Regions from separate parts of the Paenibacillus sp. SER-28 genome, predicted to be linked through region 3. Evidence: a T-box and tRNA genes for the amino acid it is inferred to sense, from the RefSeq annotation. Region 3 holds a T-box; the other regions hold tRNA genes.
The links. A T-box is a leader RNA that pairs with one kind of tRNA and senses whether it is charged. The one in region 3 lies ahead of leuS (leucine--tRNA ligase), so its partner is inferred to be a tRNA-Leu.
Positions count from the first base shown of each region.

Region 1: it has a tRNA-Leu gene. The T-box ahead of leuS (leucine--tRNA ligase) is inferred to sense a tRNA for this amino acid. The anticodon was not compared.
Region 2: it has a tRNA-Leu gene. The T-box ahead of leuS (leucine--tRNA ligase) is inferred to sense a tRNA for this amino acid. The anticodon was not compared.
Region 4: it has a tRNA-Leu gene. The T-box ahead of leuS (leucine--tRNA ligase) is inferred to sense a tRNA for this amino acid. The anticodon was not compared.

Region 1 is NZ_JBRECM010000001.1:772,503-777,889, forward strand. Features, by position in the region: gene ACUYLD_RS03640 (hypothetical protein) at 1-297, opposite strand, end outside; gene ACUYLD_RS03645 (hypothetical protein) at 620-1,111, opposite strand; gene ACUYLD_RS03650 (hypothetical protein) at 1,413-1,928, shown strand; gene ACUYLD_RS03655 (GNAT family N-acetyltransferase) at 1,999-2,517, shown strand; gene ACUYLD_RS03660 (N-acetyltransferase) at 2,529-2,972, opposite strand; tRNA gene ACUYLD_RS03665 (tRNA-Leu) at 3,350-3,434, shown strand; gene ACUYLD_RS03670 (NAD(P)H-dependent oxidoreductase) at 3,528-4,058, opposite strand; gene ACUYLD_RS03675 (winged helix-turn-helix transcriptional regulator) at 4,256-4,612, shown strand; gene fabV (enoyl-ACP reductase FabV) at 4,781-5,387, shown strand, end outside.
Region 2 is NZ_JBRECM010000001.1:854,788-860,174, forward strand. Features, by position in the region: gene ACUYLD_RS04085 (hypothetical protein) at 1-20, shown strand, start outside; gene ACUYLD_RS04090 (hypothetical protein) at 161-382, shown strand; gene ACUYLD_RS04095 (carboxymuconolactone decarboxylase family protein) at 501-830, shown strand; gene ACUYLD_RS04100 (hypothetical protein) at 973-1,509, opposite strand; tRNA gene ACUYLD_RS04105 (tRNA-Leu) at 1,732-1,818, shown strand; gene ACUYLD_RS04110 (hypothetical protein) at 1,906-2,058, shown strand; gene ACUYLD_RS04115 (LysR family transcriptional regulator substrate-binding protein) at 2,061-2,537, shown strand; gene ACUYLD_RS04120 (transcriptional regulator) at 2,605-3,918, opposite strand; partial or broken gene ACUYLD_RS04125 (M20 metallopeptidase family protein) at 4,390-5,366, shown strand.
Region 3 is NZ_JBRECM010000009.1:133,269-138,655, forward strand. Features, by position in the region: gene ACUYLD_RS19500 (CvfB family protein) at 1-807, shown strand, start outside; gene ACUYLD_RS19505 (class I SAM-dependent DNA methyltransferase) at 810-1,583, shown strand; gene ACUYLD_RS19510 (tautomerase family protein) at 1,656-2,045, opposite strand; T-box leader at 2,230-2,486, shown strand; gene leuS (leucine--tRNA ligase) at 2,549-4,987, shown strand; gene comER (late competence protein ComER) at 4,968-5,387, opposite strand, start outside.
Region 4 is NZ_JBRECM010000002.1:96,227-101,613, reverse strand. Features, by position in the region: gene ACUYLD_RS06070 (YgdI/YgdR family lipoprotein) at 1-518, shown strand, start outside; gene ACUYLD_RS06065 (discoidin domain-containing protein) at 1,441-2,250, opposite strand; tRNA gene ACUYLD_RS06060 (tRNA-Leu) at 2,797-2,882, opposite strand; gene ACUYLD_RS06055 (hypothetical protein) at 3,131-3,289, shown strand; gene ACUYLD_RS06050 (hypothetical protein) at 3,420-3,608, shown strand; gene ACUYLD_RS06045 (hypothetical protein) at 3,686-3,838, opposite strand; gene ACUYLD_RS06040 (YnfA family protein) at 3,934-4,260, opposite strand; gene ACUYLD_RS06035 (hypothetical protein) at 4,313-4,495, opposite strand; gene ACUYLD_RS06030 (hypothetical protein) at 4,849-5,127, shown strand; gene ACUYLD_RS06025 (glycosyl hydrolase) at 5,159-5,387, shown strand, end outside.

The DNA of each region.
Region 1 (5,387 bases), on a different contig from region 3:
TCTGTCTCCCTGAATTGTAAAATGAGCTTTTTGTGATTCAAAAGCCTTAATTTTATATACATCGTAGGCTTCCCAGACTCCAGGCACTCCCTCTACACCAAGTCTTCCGATAACAGCATCACCTATAAAATAGTAGTTAGCCTGTTCAAAACTATCATTTGGTTCCTGTTCATGATATTCAAGTACAGAGGCAGGAGTTAAGTCTTTTGTTGTATTTGCTTCTTCGGCTAAAGCGACACTGGCAGAAGTACTTAGCATAAGTGTCAGGCCTAATGAAGCTAACAATGTCTTTTTCATAGTAAAGTTCCTTTCTTTTTTAGGGTTTTTAAGGGGGTTAAAATCATGGAGATAAATGAGTAAAATATAAATACTAAATTGGGAATTATTTAAAAATGGACTTGATGTGTGAGATGAAATAATAGGTAGAGGTGAATATATCTGTGAGGCATTTAAGGATCCGACAAGTTTTCCTACTCGGGCTTTAGCTCGTGTTTAGTGTAAATAGACACAATTAATGGACTGGAGTGGCACGAATGAATAATGTAATCTGAACTAAAAGAGCCTTATACCTTAAAATAGAGGCTAGACTCTTTATTTGAATCTACGAAGGCAACGTATTTTATTGCCCAATTGTAGCGGAAATTTTATACCAGAACAATTGACCGATTTCGTAGCCTGGCGTTTCTACTTCTAAGTAGTACCATTTGCCTGCTTCAAGTTCTTTACCTAAAGTGTACTGACCATCATTTGCCGACTTTATCTTATGACCATTGCTGTCACGTAAAACCATTTTTAACCACGCACTCGGATACTTATCTCCTTCAAGTTTAAAATCAACCCACTTGGTTTCAAAAACCTTGAATTTGTAAACGTCGTAGGTGTCATAGTATCTTCCATCAATAAGTTCTCCAATGCTTCCATATATATCATCACCTAAAAAAATTTCGCTTGCTTCTTCAAAGCTATTATTAGGCTCTCTGTCAGTCCCATTTCCAGATAGCTGGATAGATTCCTTTTGTAATGCGGGTGCTGCTTCTTGAGCAGATGCAACGGCGGTGGATGTGCTTAATAGAAGTGCAAGACCTAGTGTGGAAAAAACTGACTTTTTCATTTAATAATCTCTTCCCTTCTTATATTTTGGGATTTATATGAATATGTATAACCAATCCCATCCAGTATTATATAGTATATTCCAATATATTGGAACGTAAAAAGGATAATAATCAAAAAAATATATTTTTTTTGTCACAATTATGCGTTTTTACAAATTTATTCACTAAACTTCAATTAAGAGTTAGCCAACTTACTGTATACTATAAAATCCCGTCTTAATATGCTGTCGTGAAAAGGGGCATCCTATTTTAGGAGTAACACAAGCTATGTTATACTCCATAATTGGAGGTGAAAAATATATGTTCGACCCGACCGTTTTTGATAATTTAAAAGTGGCCCTGGAAAATACGGTTTACGATCTGGATAATCTGGATTCACGTATTGACATTACGCAGCGAATCGACAGATTGGAAATGTCTGTGATGTCACGTGAATTTGCTGTCCAATTCAGACTGAGAGAACATCCGAGTGTGACAGCAGAGATTCAACTGAAGGCGGATTTAAACAACTTGGCTGCTGAAATTTTGGAAATCAAAGATCAAATTCCGGGATGTGTCTTGTTGCTGAGTTTTTACATGGAAATTCGTGAAATTGAGTCACAATGCAGCCGGATTGAAAATATACTGACCGAAATTTGGAAGCCCGATCTTCGACCGGTACAAACGCTTAGTCAGATTTATGGAGAGAAGACGTCTACATACCAAAACAGGATTGAACTCCGATTTTCCAGACAAATTAACGAAGATCAAATGGAAGACATTCCAGAGCTGTTGGAACACATATTGCTGACGCTTATGGAATTAAACAAGGTCTAAAGGGTTAGGGCCCTAATGTAAATGACATTAGTAGACCAACAAGTTAACGTTAGAGGAGTTGAAAGTATAAATGAATGAACTTGAATTCTCTCAAGTATATGCGATTATGGAGGCTTCTTTTCCTGAAACGGAATGCAGGACATTCGAGTCACAGAGTGCTCTGCTTCATCATCCATGTTATCGTTTACTTACCCAAAAGGACGAACAAGGGCAAACAATTGCTTTTTTGGCGGGATGGGAGTTTACAGATTTTCGGTTTGTAGAGCACATTGCCGTAGATTCGGCTATACGAGGTGGCGGGTTAGGTAAAGAGCTTATGAGCAAGTTTATTTCACAGTCCGATAAACCGGTAGTACTGGAGGTTGAGCCACCAGTGGATGAATGGACTCGGAGAAGAATTGGTTTTTACGAACGTTTGGGGTTTCATCTGAACCATTTTGACTATGTACAGCCTCCTTTAAGAGAAGGACAGGCTGATCTGCGGCTTCAAATTATGAGCTATCCAGGTGCGCTGGCTGAACAGGATTTTGCTCCGTTTAAAGAGATTTTATATACCGAGGTCTATGGGTTAAATAAGAAGATTGTATAGCTAATGGTGCTTCAATATCGTTCATGTTTTGTCCATACCATTACAAATTCTTTCTCGTCAGTTTCGGCATCAACAGATTCCGCTTGAATGGTAAATCCATTTTTAGTATAGAAGTTAAATGCTTTTGTGTTTGACTGGTATACCTTTAATTGAATCTCATTATGTTGCTTCTTCACCCAATCTAGTAGTAACTTGCCATAGCCTTTTCTTTGAGAATCAACACGTATAAACAGAGCTGCTAAGTATCCATCCAACATGGAAACGAAGCCGCCAATGCTATGATCATCTTGTAGGATAACGTAGTTTTGAGCGAGAGGAAGGTACCTGTTTTCCATCTCGGTAACTTGTGATGCCCAATACTGCGGAGCAATAAAATGATGGGCTTCTATGGAAGCATCTAGCCAGATGGCTGCCAACTCGTTGAGCTCTTCCACATTTGCGGGTCTAATCGACATCGTATCTCCTCTTTCACAGTGCAGTATGTAATCTTATAGATGATGCTGAAATAAAAAAGACCGTCCGAGGACGGTCTTTCTACCCGTGGCGCTTATTTAAAGCTTTGATCCGTATCCCGCGCCTCCGTCAACTCTGTAAATTAGAGAATAACGGACCGGGTAAGGGATACGCTCAACATATGATTATTGATGTTGACGCACCTCCTTTCCTGATGGACCCATTTTACCATATCTGGTTTGTGATATCCAGTTATTTTCTTATATTTACGGAAATGATTCATAGAAAATATAATATAAAAATAGCTTGATTTTATGTTCTATGGAAGATATAATCTAAATTGCCGTGATTGAAAAACATCGGTATGAATACATAATATGCGGTCGTGGCGGAATTGGCAGACGCGCACGGTTCAGGTCCGTGTGGGCTAACCCCCCGTGGAGGTTCGAGTCCTCTCGACCGCATCATAGCCTAACATTTACAGGTTCTTGGATTGGCTGGATGCCACCAAGAGCCTGTTTTTATATGGTTAAGATGCGTGTACCATTATAACTATTCTATTTATACTGAAATATATATTTAATATAGTCTTTTGCACTCTGATCAATGTCTTCGTCGCTTGCTTGAAACGAGGCTCCGAAGACAGCGAAATAGGGTAATGGTATGGCGCCAACATGCACTGCGCTTGCCTTAAAAGGTGCTATAACTTCATCTACAGTAAAAGAAACGGAACCAGTAGGTAAGTAATTTTCTTTTTTATCGCCAATGGACATGGCTATCCCTAGCCTCTTTCCTTTTAACTTATCACCCTTTGAACCATAAGCCCATCCATGGGTAAAAACATCATCGAACCACTTTTTTAATAAAGGAGGGTAACTATACCAATACAAAGGGAATTGAAATATGACATTATCGTATGCTTCAAGTAGCTGTTGTTCTTTCAAAACATCAATGCTCCAGTTTGGATACTCTTTATAAATCTCATGAATTGTAATTTCATTGGTATATTGAAGTAATTCTCGTTTCCATCTGTTATTTACTCTAGAATCTTCGATATTGGGATGAGCTAAAATCACAAGAGTTTTCATCATAAATCACCTTTCTTACGTAACATATTTGCCTTTATAGATGCTCTATTATTATTCTGTATGCTTCAAAAAAAGTAAATACACACAATAAAGTAAGATAGTTACTTGAAAGTATGCATTGGACTTAAAGTGAAGATATGCGATTATAGAATTAATTAGATAAACTTTGTTATTTTTAGCGTTGAAGAGGTGGTACTATGAAACAATATAATTTAGGCATAGAAGCAACACTTGAGATCATCGGAGGTAAATGGAAATCATTAATCATATGTTTATTAATGTCTGGTAGAAAAAGGACAAGTGAATTACAGCGTAGTATTTCAGGCATTTCTCAAAAGGTTCTTATACAGCAACTTCGCGAACTTGAAAAGGATGGTATCATAGGTAGACATGTGTATAATCAAATGCCTCCAAAAGTGGAGTATTATATAACGGAATATGGAATTACAGCAAATGAAATTATTGACTTAATGTGTTCTTGGGGAAGGACTAATATCCAAATAAGACAACAGCAAGGAGAAGATGTGATGTTGTTAGAAAATGATTCAAAATGAATAGTGGAGTAAAAAAGCGTTGCAGACTATGATGTTTACGGTAGTTTTCTTCGGCTGTCTTCAAGTGTTATGTTATGTGTTGAGCCGCAAGCTGATTTGCTATATAGTTATGACTGGACAACCATTACATCCATATTAAATGAATGCTAAAGTAGGGGGACCCTTGCAATGATTATTAAACCGAAAATCCGTGGTTTTATATGTACGACTGCACATCCTGCAGGATGCGCGGCTCATGTTAACCGTCAGATCAACTACATCAAAGAAAGCACATCAATACAAGGAGCTAAAAAGGTACTTGTGATCGGAGCATCTACTGGATACGGGCTGGCTTCTCGTATTGCTGCGAGCTTCGGTCTGGGAGCGGACACCATAGGGGTATCCTATGAACGTCCCGCATCAGAGGGGCGCACGGCTTCAGCAGGCTGGTATAATACGGCAGCCTTTGAAAGAGCGGCCAGAGCAGCTGGCTACATAGCGGAAAGCATTAATGGAGATGCTTTTTCTCATGAAATTAAGCAGGAGACGTTGAAGCTGGTAAAGGAAAAGCTGGGCAAGGTAGACCTGATTGTATATAGTGTCGCTTCACCGCGACGGACACATCCCGATACGGGTGAGACCTTTAATTCCGTTCTCAAGCCTATCGGACAGTCTTTTTCTAATAAAACAGTGAATACGAATACAGGTGTCGTATCAGAAATTACGCTGGAACCGGCTACGCAGGAGGAAATTGAGAACACCATCACGGTAATGGGTGGCGAAGATTGGTCCTTGT
Region 2 (5,387 bases), on a different contig from region 3:
GTGTGAATCAGTCGGGATAATTTGTCGCTCTGTTGGCAATCCATATAAGTAGTAAGAGAGAAGAGACCTAAATGATTCGTTTAGGTCTCTTTTTAAACTTTTTTCATGTATATAGAACCATGATCGTTATGTTAAAAAAGTGAATAAGGAGGGGACAAGGATGATTATGGACGAAGAATTGGATGCTTATCGACTCTCCGGTGAAAAGGTGCGTGTCGTACGCGATGGATTGGAGTCCAACGATGTTGTGGGCATTGTACTGGCATGGGATGAGGAACAGGTGCTTATTCGTCGCCAGAATCGACGTGTGGTCAAATTGGATCGCAGCTATACATACCAGTCGTTCAGCGAGCCGCGTCACAATCCGATAGATCTGGATTAGGAATGGGTTTTCAAATGGGTGTTGGATAAAAATAACTGGGTGATTCATTAGGCATACAGAAACTCTAAATCGGACACAGTAATGAAGGAAAATCCAACAGAGAGGACGTGCTGTGTCAATGACGGTTATGGACGAAAAAGTACATGCATACAAGGATCAAATCAGCCATTTGGAAGATCGGTTGCCCGAGGTAGTTCATGCATATCATCGTTTTACCGGAGAGTGCTTTCAAGCCGGCAGCTTAGATGAGAAAACCAAGCAACTGATTGCGCTAGGCATTGGCTTATTTGCCAACAATGAGGTATGCACGTTTTATCACGTGGACGAGGCGCGGTCCAAAGGAGCCAGTGATCAGGAAATTATGGAGACCATTGCTGTAGCCGCAGCAGTAGGTGGAGGACATGCTCTAAGCCAAGGGGTAACGCGTGTACAGAAGGCGTTGCAATAAGGCGAATCATTAATTGATGAGCTTATACTTCGTCATAGCGGCTATAGATCGATTTGGATATATGATGAATATGGAATGGAGCTTCCGCGCACAGTTGGTGTCTGCGGAAGCTTTTTTCTTTTGCGTGTTGGTTGTGCGGGGATTATGCTCTTCCGCTTGCGGCAAAAGCAGCAGGGCGAGACGTTTTACGCTTATAAGCCAAAGAGGATGTAACCAAACTTCGTTCAACGATGCGTAGAGGTTTGGATGTTGAATTGTTTGGTAATTCGGAGCGATGTTTCTCTAGTAAAGGAAGGGCAGCTGTATGGGGCATAGAGGTTGAGAGCCCGAGATATGCTCGCATCCGCTCATACATTTCTTTGCGGAACGCTGGCATTGCCATACTGAACTGCTCTTTATTGCCTTTACTTATATAGGTGGCGTGAACGCCGGAGTGGTTTTGTTGTATGTCCAGAACATGAATGTGATATTTATTAAATTCATGTTTTATTTCAGACAGCAGGATCCCGGTACGATCTACACCTGCATTAACCATTTCGACATAAAGACCAGGGGTTTTCAGCATACCGCTTTCTTCAAGAATTAGGCTGTCCCGCTCAAATACTTTTTGAATAAAGGTAAGGAGCAGATAACTTTTCACAAGAGACCATTCATGCTGAGTAGTATCTGAAGAGATCATTACCATTCACCGCCTTAGGAAAATGTGATGATAATTCATAACCGAATGAAGAAAAGGAACATTCGTTCCCAAGAACTTATGTTCTTATTTTAGTTTATTATTCCTTTTTTATCAAGAGGAAATTAACAAATATAAAAGGTTTGACATCTTGATATGAGCATGGTATGATCTATCTTGTCGCTAAGAAAGATTGATCTTTCGAGGATAAACGACAACTTATATGCGGTCGTGGCGGAATTGGCAGACGCGCACGGTTCAGGTCCGTGTGGTAGCAATACCGTGGAGGTTCGAGTCCTCTCGACCGCACCAATTTAACAATGAACGAGCTCTTGAGTTTCCTGTCGAGGAGATTCAAGGGCTTTTTGCATACTCGAAATTTGCAAGGTATTGCTCATTATGAAGTGTTCCTGGCGTGGTGGAGCTGGGCAGTCTGACGAAGGCGGCGGAGGCGCTGGGCTTCACGTAATCCGGCATCAGCCATACGATCAGCAGCCTGGAGCAAGAATTCGGCTTCCCGCTGCTCGTGCGCAGCCGTTCTGGTGTAGCTGACGGTGAACGGGAAACAGGTTCTTCAGCCCATCCGGGAGAATCTGAAATGGAGTGAGCAGCTCAAGCAGCAGGTAAAGCGGGACCGGATGCTGTCGACTCACTCCACCGACCATCTGCTGAGTAAAGCCACTTATATGCCACAGGCCCAGATCGCCTACGAGGACTTCATCATTCCGAAGCCCGGCTCGGACTATGATGTGCAGCGGGTACTGGAGAAGGCCGGGATAAAGCTGAACATCAAGTTCTCCGCTGGGGATGATTATGCGATCATAGCTATGGTAGAGAAAGGCCTGGGCATCAGCATCCTACCGGAGCTGGTCACCCAGTTTCAGCATGAGCATGTAGCCATGCTCGAGCTGGAGGAGCACAGCTTCCGTTCCCTTGGCATCGCGGTCAACTCGATGAAATATGCTTCCCCTGCAACGCGGCGGTTCCTGCAGCATGTACAGAGCTGGTCGTCCGACCAGGAAATGATTTGACTTGGTAAATAAGTGCAAAAAAGGCACGTTTTCAGTTTTGAAAATGTGCCTTTTTTGCCAATGCGTATCATCTGCTTATTTTGCGCCCTTCTTTGTCCAGAAACAACAGCTCGTAGTATTTTTTGGGCCGTCCTTTACTGTTGTCCCGTTTTTCAAATACCGTTTGTACGTATTTACTTTCTTCAATTTTGTTAAGAATACGGTTTGCACCTCTGACGGTCATGGACAGGCACTCAGCAACATCCTCAGAGGATAATTTATTGGTTCTCATGATTTCTGCATAGGACATGATTTTTTGCAAATTGATGTTGTTTATTCCGATGGTTTTGGCTAACGCCATGATTTCCGGGTCCCCCTGTTCAGAGAACTGTATGACATTCATACTCCGCATTGGGCCGATAACCTTTTGATCCTCGTTTATAAAAAAGCTGCAGCTGCCCGTAAAGGCTTCCGCCTGTCTGTGAGCTTTGGTGGCGTTGACGTTAGCTTGAAAATATTCATGCCCCGAGCCCCACCCGATTTTCACCTTGTCGCTTATGTATCCTTCCAGATACTCCAGCAGGGTGCAGTTATGCGCGTTAGAGGTGATTTTCATGAAATTTCCGTAGGTGGTGTATAGTCTGACAAAGCCTTCTGAAATTTGGGCCGTGTCTGCCAGATTCACGCTGCGCAGAAACCTGCCGACAAGGACTTTCAGCTCATGAAGCTGCTCTTCAGATGGCGACTCCGCCGTTTTGGCCGATAAGCATGCAACAACTGCCCTCTGGCTCTTAAGCTTGAGGATGGTAATTTCGTTGATGATCTCGCTTATGGTCTCTTTAACGTTTTCCAAAGTGGGCCGGATTAAGATATATCTGACTCCGTGCTTTTTGAGTTCCGGAACAAAGTGGCCGAACGCCGTGATGGACAGGTCTATTTTCTTGTCTTCCCACAGAGTGATATGGTTGTCGAGCATTGTTTCCACCCGTTCGAGCAGATCTCCGCTGTCAATGGGCTTTCCCTCATGAGTAAGGTATTGCTGGAATTCACTGAAGGACTCGATTATATACGCATAATCCACATAGATCCTGGATATATCAAGCCCAGGTTCTGTAACCAGCAGCCGGAAAAGTTCCCTATAAAGTAGGTTTTCATCATCCTGCAAAATGTGAACAGGTACTTTTTCATCCAGGCATTCCTTATCGATTGACTCGTAAAGCATCCTGCCACTGATCACAAATCCATCCACCGAACCTAAGTTTTTGAGATAGATGTCTGTTGTTTCCCGGAAGTTGCTGATTGTAAGAAACCTGAACTGACATAAGGGCCGCATTTCTTCTTCAATGGCACGGAAATAGTCCATATGGGTCTCAGGCGTGATAATACCCAGCTTGATTTTCATGGTAGATTCCTTTCATAAACAGTTCAATCAAAAGAGTTATATCACAATAATTGTGATATATCAATGTTCCGGTAGCCCCCAAAATAGTGTTCTTAAAATGTCTTATTTTCTCTTGACATCGAATACCTTTAAAAGTACGATAAAATCGTTCTTAAAAAGTCTTAAAATATAAAGGGGGATGTTCACTCTGTTCTTACGTTCATTCAATATGTGTTTTGGGAGATGTTCATTGTGATTGAAGAAGCTGGAGACTTTTTGGGTATGGCCCATCAGCTGCAGGAAAAATTGGTCATGTACAGGCATCATCTTCATGCGGTTCCGGAACTTGATTTAAGTTTGCCCAGGACAACGGCCTACGTAAAAGAGGTGTTAGAGTCGATGGGGCTTAAGCCCACTCCCGTAGGAGAGTCAGGTCTAACGGTTACGATCGGCGGACAACATACCGGGAAGGTGATTCTTATCCGGGCGGATATGGATGGGCTGCCCATTCAAGAGGAAACGGATCTTTCTTTTGCGTCGTTGAACGGAAACATGCATGCATGCGGCCACGACTTGCATACTTCCATGCTCTTGGGAGCTGCGGAGATCTGAAGGCTAACGAAGAGCAGCATCACGGGACGGTTAAGCTTATGTTTCAGCCGGGTGAAGAGACTCTGCACGGGGCAAAGATGATGCTTGAGAATGGGATTCTCGAAAATCCTAAAGTGGATGCAGCCATGATGCTACACGTGTTGACTGGAATGCCAATTCCTATCGGGCAATTTGTAGTGCCTGAGGCCGGTGGAGCTATCTCAGCTTCCTCTGATTGGTTCGAAATCATCATCCGCGGAAGGGGTGCACATGGAGCAATGCCGAGTGCCGCGGTCGATCCGTTAAATGTGGCTGCTCATCTTCATCTGGCGCTGCAGGGTATTCTCAGCCGTGAAATTCCGCCAGTTGAGAGTGCCGTCCTTACCATTGGCGTGATGGAAGGCGGAAGTACAAACAACGTGATTCCCGATACGGCCAGAATGAAAGGAAGCGTACGTTCATTTAACGCCACATTGCGGGATAAAATGGAAACCCGTATCCACGAAATTTCTGCAGGTATTGGAGAAACTTTTCAGGCAAAGGTGGAGGTGATCTATACCAGGGGATGTCCTGAGGTGCAAACGGACAACGGGCTTAACCGTCAAATGAGAACTACGATTGCAAACACTTTTGGCGCCAGTCCCTTAATCGGTATAACCCAATTGATACCCGGCGGGAAATTAATGGGATCGGAAGACTTCGCATTTGTCTCACAAGCGGTGCCAAGTACCTCAGTATTTCTTAACGCAGGCAATACCGAGGAAGGTTATGGTTACCCTGTGCACCATCCAAAGACGATGTTCTCGGATGAGGTGCTGTACAAAGGGGCTGCGGCTTACGCTGCTTTCGCCAGAGATTGGCTTGAAAGTAATAGATAATATCTCAACAAAACCAGGAGG
Region 3 (5,387 bases):
TATACGGAGCTGACACGTGAAATTGAAGTTGGTGAACGGTTGGAGGTATTTATTTTTCACGATACAGAGGACCGCTTGGCCGCAACCATGAAAAAGCCGTTCTTGTCGTTGGGCGAAATGGCAAAGCTTGAGGTGGCCGATGTGCATCCGCGTTTGGGTTGTTTCCTAGAGATGGGATTGGGTCGTCAGCTTTTGCTGCCGATTCGTGAGTTGCCAGAAAACCGAGATTTACATCCTCGGGTGGGCGACTACGTATATGCCATTATGGAGCATGACAAGCAAGGCAGACTGCGGGCTAAGCTGGCAGGGGAACAGGAGCTTGCTCCGTTGTGCTTCCACGCCCCTGATTCGTGGCTGAATACGTGGGTACAGGCGACTGTGTACAAGCCGCTTCAAATGGGTACATTCGTTCTGGTGGACGGAGGTGTGCTTGGTTTTGGCGCGATTGGGATGATTCACTCCTCGGAACGCAACCGGATGCTTCGCTTGGGCGAAGAGGTCAAGGTAAGGGTCACACTTGTTCGCGAAGACGGTCGGGTCAATCTGGCGATGTCGCCACGCAAGGAAGTAGGCCGTGATGAGGATGCAGATCGATTGATTGCTTTTCTGAAAGAGCGTCCGGGTGGCGGCATGCCTTACTCCGACGCAACGCCGCCGGATATTATCAAGCAACGGTTTGGTATTAGTAAATCCGCCTTCAAGCGTGCGATGGGCAAGCTGATGAAGGAAGGAATGGTTACACAAAAGGAAAACTGGACCTACCTGGTGGAGAAAATGCCGAAACCGAAGGACGGGAATGGGGAATAAAAATGGCTTCTTACCGGAAGTTTGCCTATGTGTATGATGAGCTGATGCAGGACATGCCGTACCCGGACTGGTTACGCTTTGCACGGCAGGCTTGGGATCAGTACGGTATGCCGCATACGGTGGCTGAGCTGGGCTGTGGAACGGGTTCGATTACGATTCCCCTAGTTAACTCGGGCTTCGAAGTGTCTGGAATCGACTTATCCTCTGACATGCTGGCAGTAGCCCGTCGCAAAATGGAAACCACTCCCCAGGGACAGCGATTGTTTCGTGAGGGAAGCGTTCGCTGGATACAGCAAGATATGAGAGAATGGGTTTTACCCGAGCCTGTGGATTCTGTAATTTCTTTTTGCGATTGTCTGAATTACTTGTTGGAGGAAGAAGATATAATTTCTACTTTTCGTAGAACTCATGCTGGTCTGAAGCCTGGCGGAACCTTCTTGTTCGATGTACATCATCCGCAGACGTTTTTACGTTATGATGAAGAGCAGCCATTCGTACTGGATGATCGCTCTATCTCATATATCTGGACATGTGCGTTGGACACTCCCCGTTGTGAAATTGAGCATCATCTTAGTATCTTTGCGAAAGCAGAACATGAGGGACGCGATTTGTATCAGCGTTTCGAGGAAATTCATGTACAGCGTGCCTATGATCCAGACTGGATGAAGGCAGAATTGTCCAAAGCAGGTTTTCGTGATGTGAAGGTATATGCGGATTTTGAATGGGTAGAAGCAGAAGGTGACGCGGCGAGACTGTTTTATGTTGCTGTAAAATAGTGAAGACTCATTGAGCAAATTTAGGAAAAGAAAGACGCTTTTCATGATGACATGAAGGGCGTCTTTTTGCACTCATATATTCACTTTATAGTTCAACTGAAGCTCATCACCCGGTACACCCCGAATACCCCAGTTCTGTTTGGGCGTTTCAAATATAGTAATCTCAAGATCCTGTGGAGCAATGCCAAAATGGTCCGTAATTCGTTGGAATAACAGCTGGATGAGCTGCTTCTTAGCTTCTGTCGTTCTGCCTTCAAAGATACTGATTTCAATAATGGTGTACGCCTCAGAGCGACCATCGGCATATATAAAGTCTTCCTGATCCATAGGGAAAAAACGATGAAACCTCTTGTCTGGAGGATATTTGAACGCATCCACCACAGCAGAATGAATCACCTCTGAAAGCTGCTTTTTGATTGGATTTAGAGCTTCTTTTATTCCGAAAATTTTAATCTGTGCCATGTCTCAGCTCACCTTTCTTATCTCAACTCAACTCAATTTTCATCAATTTAATTCGAAGTTATTATAAAACATTCGTATGCATGTGTCATGAACAATTAGTATGAAGAGGGTCTTTAACACCAAAGATAGTCCTTATTTGACTTTTTTCGCGGTTTTCAATATAATAGTGCCATTATTAACGGTTAAACAATCGCTGATGAGGAATAGTAGCTTTGTCTGGACATATAGAGAGCCGGCGGGTGGTGCAAGCCGGTTGACAGCGCAAAGTGAACTCGCCTCGGAGATATGCGTCCAACGCAGGAACGCCTTTACAGGTGCTTGTATCCTGTTATTAACCCGCATCGGATCACCTCCGTTATCAGGTGCAAAGGGAGTAGAACGCGAAGAACGCTTTCTGCTAACTAGGGTGGTACCACGGGAATATAACCTCTCGTCCCTAGCGCTGACACGCTACGGGATGCAGAGGTTTTTTTGTTGCATACCGTTTGAGGAGGAAAAAGACAATGACAGACACACAGCCGAAGCACGGCTATCAACCGCAAAGTATTGAACCAAAATGGCAGAAATATTGGGATGAGAATAAGACGTTCCGCACCGGGGAAGAGCCGGGCAAACCGAAGTTTTATGCTTTGGATATGTTTCCGTACCCATCTGGAGCCGGCCTGCATGTAGGCCACCCAGAGGGCTACACAGCTACGGATATTGTTTCACGTTATAAAAGAATGCGCGGCTACAACGTACTGCATCCGATGGGTTGGGACGCCTTCGGTCTGCCTGCCGAGCAGCATGCGCTGGATACAGGGGAACACCCACGCGAAATTACGGTGAAAAACGTAAATAACTTCCGCCGTCAAATCAAATCGCTCGGCTTCTCCTACGACTGGGATCGTGAAATCAGCACGACGGACCCTGATTATTACAAATGGACACAGTGGATCTTCATCCAGCTGTACAAGCGCGGCCTTGCATATGTAGCTGAAGTACCCGTGAACTGGTGCCCAGCGCTGGGAACAGTGCTGGCGAATGAAGAAGTTATTGACGGCAAGAGTGAGCGTGGCGGTCATCCGGTCGTCCGTAAACCAATGCGTCAATGGATGCTGAAAATTACGGAATACGCGGATCGTCTGCTAGATGATCTGGAGGAACTGGATTGGTCTGAGAGTATTAAGGATATGCAGCGGAACTGGATCGGTAAGTCTACCGGGGCAGAGGTTCGTTTTCCAATTGAAGGCTATGACGAGCAACTCACAGTATTTACAACCCGCCCAGATACACTGTTCGGCGCAAGCTACTGTGTGCTGGCACCAGAGCAGGAATTAGTGGATATTATCACTACGCCTGAGCAAAAGGATGCTGTACAACAGTACCGTGAACAAGCTGCTCGTAAAAGCGATCTGGAGCGTACGGATCTGGCCAAGGATAAAACAGGCGTATTCACAGGAGCTTATGCAGTGAACCCGGTGAACGGCGAAAAGCTGCCGATCTGGATTGCTGACTATGTACTGGCAGGCTACGGAACTGGAGCGATTATGGCTGTACCTGCTCACGATACGCGTGACTGGGAATTTGCCAAGCAATTCGGATTGAATATCATTGAGGTTGTCCAAGGAGGAGATGTGGCTAATGAGCCATATACTGAGGATGGACCGCACGTCAATTCAGGCCCGCTGAATGGACTTACCAATGAGGAAGCGATTCCGAAGATGATTGAATGGCTGGAAGCCGAGGGCAAAGGACACGGCAAAGTCACCTACCGCCTGCGTGACTGGCTGTTCAGCCGTCAACGCTATTGGGGCGAGCCGATTCCGGTAATTCATCTGGAGGATGGAACGATCAAAACGGTTCCTGAGGACCAACTTCCGCTCGTACTGCCGGAGATGGACAATATTAAGCCTTCAGGTACAGGTGAATCCCCGCTGGCGAACGCAACAGATTGGGTGGAAACCATTGATCCTGAGACAGGTATGAAAGCACGTCGCGAGACGAATACAATGCCGCAATGGGCAGGAAGTTGCTGGTATTACCTGCGCTTTATTGATCCGAAAAATGACAAAGAGCTTGTATCCAAAGAGAAACAACGTGAATGGATGCCTGTTGATTTGTATATTGGCGGAGCGGAACATGCGGTTCTTCACTTGCTGTATGCCCGTTTCTGGCATAAGGTACTGTATGATATCGGCGTAGTGGAAACGAAAGAGCCTTTTTATAAGCTGGTCAACCAGGGTATGATTTTGGGCAACAACAATGAAAAAATGAGTAAATCACGCGGTAATGTCATTAATCCTGATGATATTGTCAATACATTTGGCGCCGATACGCTGCGTATTTATGAGATGTTTATGGGGCCGCTGGAAGCGACCAAGCCATGGAATGAGAATGGGGTAGAGGGAGCACATCGTTTTCTGTCCCGCGTATGGCGCCTGTTTGTTTCCGAGGATGGTAGCCTGAACGATAAAATTACAAATGACGGCGGTAGCGATGAGTTCAATCGTACTTGGCATAAGACGCTGAAAAAAGTAACCGAAGATCTGGATGCGCTACGCTTCAATACAGCGATCAGCCAGCTGATGATCTTCACCAACGATGCATACAAAGCAGACCTTCTGCCGCGTGCAGCAATGGAAAACTTCGTGCAAATGCTGTCGCCGCTTGCACCCCATCTGGCTGAGGAATTGTGGCAGCTGCTGGGGCACAATGATAGCATTACCTACGCGGCTTGGCCTGCTTATGATGAAGCATGGACGGTGGACGCCGAAGTGGAAATTGTTGTGCAAGTAAATGGTAAAATCGTACAGCGTGCAACGATTGCCAAGGACCTTGATGCTAAAGCGATGGAGGCATTCGCTGTGTCGTTGGACAATGTTCAGCAGGCACTGGCCGGCAAAACGATCCGCAAGGTAATTGCTGTTCCAGGTAAACTGGTTAATATTGTTGCCGGTTAATCGGCTTTAAGCCGAAGGAGACATCTACCTTTTGCATATCCTCTTCATATTTGTTGTGCGTGGCCTGTATCAGCTCGGGAAAGACGCTATGCAGGCTGATGTCCAACAATGCGAGAGCTTCGGCGGTAATACCTCCGGGAACCGCCACTCTGGCCTGTAACTCGGCTGGTGTCATCCCGCCTTCCGTGAGCAGCTTTCCAGTGCCGATGATCATTTCTCCGGCCAGGGCGCATAGCTCCGTACGGTCTATACCTGTAGCTTGAACTGCGGCTTGAATCCACTGGTCCATAAAAAAGGCCAAGAAAGCAGGACCACAACTCGAAAAATCCGACGTGATCCGAGTATAAGATTCTTTAACCCGAATCGGCCTGCTGATGTGGGACATAAGCTCTTCCAGAAG
Region 4 (5,387 bases), on a different contig from region 3:
ATGACACTAAACCAGCTACTACGCCAACGAATACTGCCGCACCAGCAGCACCAGTGGAACAAAAGCAAGAAGATACGGTTACACCTATTAAAAAGGGCGAGACAGTTACAATACAAGATTTCGCTGATATAACAGTAACGGGAAATAAGATTTCCAAAAAAATCGAACCCTCTAAACCGGGAGACTTCCACACACTATACGAATCCAAAGAAACAGACTCCACCTTCTTTGCTCTAATCATTAAAGCCAAAAATCTTGGGGCAGAAGGTATTAAAGCGGATAAAATAGCGGAAGTAAACCTAAAATTTGATAACAAATATGATTATGATACATTCAGTACTATTGAGGAACGTGGTGGTGAAGACTTTACTTACACCAACATAACTAGCGTAGACCCACTTAAAACGGGAACACTGTACTATCTTTCAGAGATCCCCAATGAGGTGGCTAAAAGTGATAAGCCATTAAAAGCAGAGATAAAGATTCAGGATAAAGTTTACGAATATACGATCAGATAAAAAACAACCCCGGAGCAATCCGGGGGTTTAATATTCTGTGAAATACTTATTCGCATTGCTCATAGGTCTACTCTGTCCGCACTCCAGTCCTCTATTATGACAATATCTCGCAATTAGACTTATCAGCCCATAAAATTTAGTTATCCTTCTTTGACAGCAATCCAGCTCGTATGTCTGCTGTAAAGGAAATGACGGAAAATACCGATACATACATTACAGATGAAAAAGCAAATACCGTAGCCGATGCGGATTTATTGGAGATTATATATGATCGTTACATCAGACATTTTTTGGAATTTACTTACTTGGATTTTTTCGCTTCTAATTGTTTATCCTTTCAAGGTATTAGTGCGATGGTTGGTAGGATTTTTAAAATTAAGAAATTCCAATACTTCTTTTATTACTTTTATTGTACTTACTTTGTCGTATCTTATATTTACTACACTTAATTCACAAACAATAGTAGATATAATTAAAAGAGTTTTATTTACTACTCCTATTTTCGTAGTATATTTAGTAATTGATCTTCAAAAAAGTAATGAACATAGTAAATTTATAAAGTTTGTTTATCATCCTGCAGTACAAATAATTGTTTCCGTCCTTATGTTTATTGCTGTTCTAGCTTTCTACTCTCAACAATTACATGACATTTTCTATATAAAGTCATTGTTGATTGCTACAGTTTATATGTTTGTCATTCTTAGACGGAGAACTAAGAAAACAAGAAAAGTTAAAAATAACGAAAATAAGGGGACTTCATCATCTGTGTAAACAGATATGATAACATATGAATAGAGTAAAGCATTAATTAAAGTGATTCGAAACAAAGTTTTAATACAGCAGTTATACCATGGTATCGGGCTAAGAAGAGATAAAAATGTAAATCCCCACTGACCAATTAAAGGTTAGCGGGGATTTGCTTTTATTTAGAGTATTCACTTACTTCAAACGTTAGAATACGATCATACAGCATGTAGTCTTTACGGCTACTGAATGGGCCTTTATTATTGTCATGTTTATTGATTACATAGGATGCTGATCCAGAACCAGCCTGTTTGCCTTCGTACCATGCAATAAAGTCATTGACCTCTTTCATACTCAAATCGAATTCTTTCTCCAAGCCTGTTGTCATGGTGACTACTAGAATAGCATGATCCCCGCTTGAAGTTTGGTCCGGGTCCTCTGTTCCTGGATTAGGAGTAGAGCTCGATACTTTAGACATCATCTCTAGTTCACCAATAGCTAAAATCTGATTTCCATTGTTGGCTGTTATATTGATTCTATAATCCTTGTATGAATTAGAATTAGAGAAAGTGAATTTTTTGGGAGTGCTATCTAGCCATTCAGTGATATTTGACTGAGTGTCTAGAATGTTCCAAGTAACCCCATCATTGGAGCCTTCTAAAGTCCAATCTTTAGGGGCTCGGTCACTTGCCGTTGTTTGTGGATATATAACATACTGACCTATAACCACAGGAGTAGGAAAGTCATATCTTAACCATGCTGCATTTACATTTGAGCCCCAAGCGCTAGAAATAGTAGCAAAATCTCCGTCGAAAGCTCTATTTGCGGATGAAAATTCATTACTTGCGCTTGCCACACCAGATGGAAAGGTGTTAGATGTCATATTTGGAATTAAATTTTCTGAATACTCTGCCTCGGCTGCAAAAGCATTCGATAAGGGAAGGGATAAAAGAACTAAAAATAAAATCGTTATACATGCTTTCTTCATTAAGGTAATCCTCCAATATGTTTAATAGACTAAGAATAATTTAATTGAGGAACTGTGTCTAAACATAAACTTGCTGATCTATAAATATAATCTATATATTTGCATATTTATTTTTTATTGGATATAAAAAAAGACTCATACCAGCTATTATACTGGTTGAGTCTTCGCTTTTATTTCACGATAAATCTTACTTTTGTTCAATCAGCATACTTATCTAGTATCACTCGGAGTTATGTATCGGATATCGACACCTACACCGCCTTCAGCCCACATTGCCATTGGCTAGGGAGCATCCTATCAAGGAGATTCAACATCGATTGCGACATTCCACATCTCAAGTGACTTCAGACACCTATGCTCACGTCACCAAGAAGCTTAGTCGTAAAACGACAGCACACCTCGATGTCTTCGATCCAAAAGCTCGTCCCCAATCCGTCCCCAAGAGCGAAAAAGGCACTCGCTCCCTGTGATATGGAAGTCATGATTTCAATCAGTAAAAAATAAAGAATCCCTTGATAATCAAGGGATTCAAGAGAAAAACCATAGTGCCGAGGACCGGGATCGAACCGGTACGGTAGTCACCTACCGCAGGATTTTAAGTCCTGTGCGTCTGCCAATTCCGCCACCCCGGCATAAATTTAGGAACGCTAATCTTTACACTTACTTGTCTTACAAGTATCTGAGAAACATGCATCTGATTAAGAAGTGTTCTCGTTATGTAAATGTCGTTCAATTGGGCACCAACATATAATACGATAATTTTATCGAATTGTAAAGTGTTTTTTAAAAAAAATAATAAAATTCTCTGTTTTGTATAACTTGTGCACATTTGAATCACACTAATAAACGTCTTTCCAAACTACCAGAAGGGGTGTTACGAATGCGTGAAGGTATGATTCCAGCTGTTCTTGGAACGGTAGTATCGGCTTCAGGCGCTGTGTTGCTGAGCAGTAAGTACAAACTTGCAGCTACAGGCATTCTCGGTTTCGGACTGGCTCATGTTGTTCTGGGAGCGATTGATCTGATTGAGCATCGCTAGTTGTTTGGGAAGTGCCGGGTGGGATTTAGTCCCTCCCGGTTTTATTTTTATCAACGTTTAGTCTGGAGCACAAGCGTTTATGTAAAGTATAGAAGCTGAATGTACCTAATAAAAGGAGCTGTGATGTGCTATGAGAGATAATAACTCTGAAAAAAATCGTACTGACGATCAAATCGAACATAAACAATCCCTCGACAAGCGCGAGCCAGGATTTAATCGCATTCCTGACACCGATGCAGATACACCTGCTGCTACCGATATGATTGATGAAGCCATAGGTCGCGGGATAGACAAGTTACGTAACGATTTCACAAAATAAAGCATGGGTAATAGGACACGGGTTTGTGAGCAGCCCTTAATTTTATTTGTTTTGATATGTACAGTGATTTCGTAAAATCACTTAAAGATCAGCATAATCCAGCCAATGATCGAGATCCACAGCACGATGCTGATTAAAAGTCCACACATGATACCAAAAGAGAAATTACCTTCATTCTTCGGCATAGTACTGCCAAATTTCAATCTAAGCTTCATTTGATTCCAGTTCATAGAACCCCCTCCTTAAGTTCTATTTCGGAATATGAAGCTTATTTTTTTAGACCTATAGTCATGTTTTCGAAAATAAAAAAGGGTTTTTCGTCCTATCACCCTGATCGCGGAAACAGGATTACAGTTATACCGACCAAACAAATCAATCCACCAATGAAATCGTACAAGTCGGGTGTCTTTTTATCAATCCACCAGCCCCATACGATGGAAAGAACAATAAAGACACCTCCGTATGCTGCATACACACGCCCAAAGGAGGAAAAAACCTGAAAGGTAGCGATGATTCCATACACAGCCAAAATTACTCCGCCGCAAAGTCCGACATACCATGTCTTCCCTTCACGCAGCCACTGCCAAATCAAATATCCTCCTCCAATTTCAGCGATGCCAGCCAATATAAAAAGTAAAGCTGCCTTTAACACCATTTCACATCCCTAATTCTTCAAATTCTTTTCGTTTTTTTGGATATTTCAATTAGAGCACTCGAGCTAAAATGATAATCAATGCAATCACACCAACCAGAATCAGCAGGTTGCTGACCTGACGCCATAAGCTAGGCACTCCCTCGGAGTGGAGCTTCCGCTGATTGGCATCAAAGTTCGCTTTTGCTCCTTCAGCATCTGCCGATCTAGAGAATGGTCTGTTTTCTTCATTCATAAGAGTACCTCCTTTTCAATCCACTTTAATCATACCAAACTTTTCCGTCGATTTCGCGGTGCTTTTATGTATATACTTACCACATATTTCTGATTGCATCTTCATATATATGAAGTGCATATCCATATGTCAATATTTCGCTGAATATAAAGTATGATGTCGAATCAAGGTAGAGTGGGTATTTAGACGTCTTTCATTGCAGGACGGTAGTTATGGTATAATTTAGTCAACTTGTTCAAGATCGTAACCAGCGCTCAATTGTTTACTGCAATTGTAATTAAATTCACATCTAAGAATCCACATCCCGGTTACAACCTGCATATTCTGTTTGTAAACCCAGGAGGAGGATACCGATGTCCCCAATCTTTATAGCAAGTTTAATGATGATGGGCATATTTTTATTTCAGGCAGCCATCGTTTTCGGCATCATACATTGGATTTCGAAACGCACTCAACGTCCAGCACAAACCAAAATGTATCTCACAATGAGTTTGCTCGTTGTAATTTTAGGCTTCCTTGTATGGGACAACTGGACACACTCACAGGAATTCAATGGATGGGCCATGATTAGTCTGCTGGTGATTATTATTATTGCCTATATACAGCTTAGAAAGCAAAAAGAAAAATACTAATCCCATTACCATGCATCAAAGGAGGAGCGCCATGAAATCTCACTCAACACGCTTTTGGTTACAGAGGGTGCTACTGCTAATGCTTGTTTTACTCTTCAGCGGCTCTCAGCAATCTTTCATTGTTGCCGATGCCGCTCCGCCAATTAATGTTCAAGCCTCTGCCAAAGCGAAGCAATTACTTGCCTACCTATCTAATGTACCGGATGATATGCTAATTTCCGGGCAGCATGATTACTTAGAGGCACCGGATGAACAAAATA